DNA from 2 places in the Lactiplantibacillus sp. 7.2.4 genome. Region 1 is predicted to be linked to the other one. Evidence: predicted binding sites of a transcription regulator. Region 1 holds the regulator's gene; the other holds the start of a gene.
What was found. Region 1 encodes NrdR, which represses ribonucleotide reductase genes. Its sites were predicted from a motif close to ACACNATATATNGTGT; they were not measured.
Positions count from the first base shown of each region.

Region 1 (2,209 bases):
CGTCACGTCCTTCGCCGCCGTCAGATCCACCGGTTGCGTGGCAAAATCACTAGCCAGCTGTTGGTAGCGTAATTCCCCAACAGTATCGAGCAGCAAAACGCTTAACAGGTCATCTGCAAAGAATTGTAAGGCTAGTTGCGGTGCCTGCAAGCGATAAATATACAAAGTGCCGAGCTCATCTTGTTGGTAATAACTCCGTAACAGCCCCGTCGCCTCTAGTTTACGACGTGCTGCCAATACGGTCGGTAAATCTGCGTTCAAAATTCCTAGCAATTCCGCATGACTACGACGATTACTCAGTTCGTTTTCACTGCTTTGTAAGCTTCGCAGCGCGGCATACAAACTATATGCCAGTGGCCCGATCAACGGTAAATACAGCTCCGCTAAGACTGCTTGCTGGGCGGCGCTCAACGCTGGGGCTTGTGGGACCACCAGTCCTGATTTGGGCGTCAATGGTTCTTCATTTGGCATCTTGTTCACCATTCTTTTGACCTAATCTTTTTTACGTTTTGGCGCGTGCTCGGTCTTCACTGACGGTTTCGCCAACTTGACCTTGTCACGTTCCATCATATCTTGGAGTTCGTTCAAGAAGACGTGCATATCCTTGAATTGGCGATAAACACTAGCGAAACGAATATAAGAAATTTCATCAATATCCGCGAGCTGTTCCATCACGTACTCACCGATCACTTGGCTGGAAATTTCATTTTCACCCAGTGACCGGACTTTATTTTCAACATCATCAACGACCCCAGTCATGGTTTCCATGCTGACTGGGCGTTTTTCGGCGGAGCGAATAATCCCTCGTAAGACCTTCTCACGATTGAATTCTTCACGGGCACCATTTTTCTTGATCACTAATAACGGGGTCGCTTCGACCCGTTCAAACGTCGTAAATCGGAAACCACAGTTTTCGCATTCCCGCCGACGCCGGATGACGCGACCGTCATCAGTCGGTCGACTGTCAACCACACGGGAGCCATTATGATGACAATGTGGACATTGCATAGCTTTCACACCCCTTGTAACAAGTCACAATTATTTTTATTAAACAGTCATAGTTTCTAGCCATTTTAACACGGCGGCTTCAGTTTTATCAACGGTTGAACCGTTATCAATCACCACGTCCGCCCACGCGGCCTTTTGAGCCAATGGCAGCTGACTCGCAATTCGTGCCTGGGCCGCTTGCTTTGACAGCTGGTTGCGCGCCATCAAGCGTTTTAGTACGATGGCCGGTGGTGCAGTCACGACGACAACCTGGTCACAGACATTCTGCCAGCCACTCTCATAGAGTAACGGCACGTCTAGAATAATCGCCGTTGGATTCGACTGGCCTGCCGCGACGATGGCTTCAAACATCGCATATTGAATCGGCAAACTGGTAATGGCCGTCAAATCCTGCAAGGCGGCCGAATCATTAAAAACTAACTGGCCGAGCCATGGCCGATTGAGTGAACCATCCGCCAATAATGCGTCCGGCCCAAACTTAGCAGCGATTTTCTGCGTCGTGGGTTGTCCTGGTCCTTCGACCGCCCAGGCGATTTTGTCAGCATCCACGATAGGTAAATACTGCGCTAATAACTTAGAAACGGTGGATTTTCCAGTCGCAATCCCACCGGTCAACCCGATTAATTTCGTCACGGTGGTCACCTACAATCGTTGTTCAAGGGGACAGAAATGTGTCCCACGCTGCGCGACCTTGATTTTCTCAATCATCGTACCACACCGCTCACAAGGTTCACCTTCACGACCATAGACGTGCAAGTGATTCTGAAATTGACCGGCCTCACCAAACGCCGTTGAGAACGAGTGTACCGTCGTTCCGTGTCCTTTGATGGCTAATGCCATTTCGGTAATAATATTGTCGCGCAACGTTGCAATTTCATCGGCTGTCAGCGAATTAGCTGGCCGCATCGGATGAATCTTGCTCATCCACAACGTTTCATCCGCATAAATATTGCCGATGCCCGCAATCTTACTCTGGTCCAGTAAGAGCGGCTTGATCATTTTCTTGGAATGTTCAAGCGTCGCAGTCAGATAAGCCAAGGTCAGTTGGTCAGCGACCGGCTCCGGGCCAATTGTGCGTAGTCCAGCCACCGATAGTTCCTCACCAGTCGGCACCAACGTCATCCGCCCAAATTTACGGGTATCGTTATACAGCAAGTCCCGGTCATCCGTTAAATGAAAGACGACGTGCGTATGCTTATCG
Region 1 covers NZ_JAGYGS010000004.1:46,937-49,145, forward strand. Annotated here, with positions in the region: gene KGF70_RS02200 (replication initiation and membrane attachment family protein) at 1-471, opposite strand, end outside; gene nrdR (transcriptional regulator NrdR) at 493-1,008, opposite strand; gene coaE (dephospho-CoA kinase) at 1,048-1,641, opposite strand; gene mutM (DNA-formamidopyrimidine glycosylase) at 1,651-2,209, opposite strand, start outside.

Region 2 (2,209 bases), on a different contig from region 1:
GGAGTCGGCTGGCAATCAAATTAGATATGATTATGCGAGGATTGATGAACGATCTAAATGAAAAAATCATTAAAAATTATCAAATATCGACTGGAAAACAAGTTTTAAATCCGTCCTCTATGCTAAGCTAGGACAGAGAAAGGCAGCGAGAGAAATGTGGAAGCGTAATTTAGTAAGAGGTTTAGCATTAGTAACGTTAGTCGGCGTCCTGAGTGGTTGTGGCGCTAACAGCCAGTCGAGTGCGTCAAAATCATCAAGCAGTTCGGCGAAAACGACCAAGACGCAGACCAAACGACAACGATTGATCAGTGAATTGCCGAAGGGCGTCAAGTCGACGGATGCTGATTTGGTTGTCGTCAACAAGTGGAACAAGCGCTCAGAAATGAGTTTCAGTAAGTCGAGTGTCAACGGGATCGATGTCCGGACATCCATCGTCAAGCCGCTGGAAGCTTTCATGGCTGGCGCTAAGAAGGCCGGGTACCCGGCAACCATCGTTTCTGGTTACCGGTCCGTTGCCTATCAAAAAGAGGTTTGGAGTCAATCGATTCAAACCTATGAGAATGAGGGCAAGTCGGCCAAAGAAGCCTTGAAGCTGACGAAAGAATACGTGGCGGTACCACGTGGTAGTGAGCATGAGACCGGCTTAGCCGCTGATATCATGAACACGCATTGGTATAACACGCATGGCAATCAGTTGCTCTCTTCATCAGACAAGAACAAGGGGCAACAATGGTTAATCAAGCACGCCCCAGACTACGGTTTCGTACTGCGCTTTACGAAGAGCGGGACCAAGTCAACAGGGATTGATTATGAATCATGGCATTTCCGCTACGTCGGCAAAAAGAGTGCCCAATTCATGACCAAGCACAACCTGACCTTGGAACAATACGTGAGCCTGTTAAAGGCACGTGAAAAGGCGGCTAAGCAATACTTGCTTAGGAACATGACTGACGCGATATAAACGGTGGTACGCCCCTGAGTCGCGGATGTTCTTGAACAGCAAATTGAGTAGGTGTCTCCAATCTGGGGGATGCCTTTTTTAGTGGGATGAAATTAGAAATTATGCTAGTCATCATCTAGCATGAAATTAAAACGTGACAGTTGGTTGGCTTAGTGCTTGTCGGTCGCTACAGCCAGGAAGCCAATCGCATGGTGGTGGAAAGGCCGCTTTTGACCTTGAAAACCAGCACGCTTTAATCACGTTCCCAAGACAAATTAAGCCAAACTAAGTTTTTTATGGAATTGACTCACCAGATATTGCATTTTAGGACTTGGGTGCGTACAATATGTAGTGTTGCTTTTAAAGATAATCAAAATTTTGACGTGACTAAAAGGAGAGACGCCCCATGCTTGTAATGTCAGGAACAATCGGTGCCGGCAAGACGAGTTTAACGCAATTAGTAGCCCAACATTTCGGCTCTAAAGCGTTTTACGAATCAGTTGATGATAATCCCATTTTGCCGTTATTTTATAAGGACCCTAAGAAGTATGCGTTCTTATTACAAATCTACTTTTTAAATAAACGGTTGGATAGTATCAAATCAGCGTTTGCCAACGACTTGGACGTCTTGGACCGCTCAATCTTCGAAGATTCATTATTGTTCCATTTAAACGGGGATTTGGGACGGGCGACCAACACCGAAGTTGACATTTACGACTCGCTATTGAATAACATGATGCAAGAATTGCCTGAAGCTGAGCATCAGAAGAGCCCAGACTTGTTGATTCACATCAATATTTCGTTCGATACGATGCTCAAGCGAATTCAAAAGCGGGGCCGCTCATATGAACAAATCGACCAAGATCCAGACCTATACCAATACTATCAAACGTTGAACGAACGGTATACGGACTGGTACGCTAACTATGACCACAGCCCTAAGATGCAAATCGATGGCGACCAATTAGATTTCGTTGCGGACCCGAGTGCCCGTCAGGAAGTCATTCGCTTGATTGATGAAAAGGTTAAGAGTCTCGGCTAGTTGCCTTTTGGACATCAATGATTTATAGTAGACAGTGAATAGTAAACACGGCGCGTTTTAAGTAGACGTTCAGAGAACCGGTGGGTGGTGTGAACCGGCAGTCGAAACTCCGGCGCGACAATGTGGGCAGGTAATACTGCACGGCACGGCCGTTATCCGTTTAAGGGTGGGATTAACAAATAATCCTGAACTTGGGTGGTACCGCGAATCGCAGTCTCTTCGTCCCA
Region 2 covers NZ_JAGYGS010000008.1:48,811-51,019, forward strand. Annotated here, with positions in the region: gene KGF70_RS04380 (D-alanyl-D-alanine carboxypeptidase family protein) at 155-961, shown strand; gene KGF70_RS04385 (deoxynucleoside kinase) at 1,347-1,982, shown strand.
Region 2: a site for NrdR is predicted at 1,280-1,295, ahead of KGF70_RS04385 (deoxynucleoside kinase). Genes of this name have one in related genera too.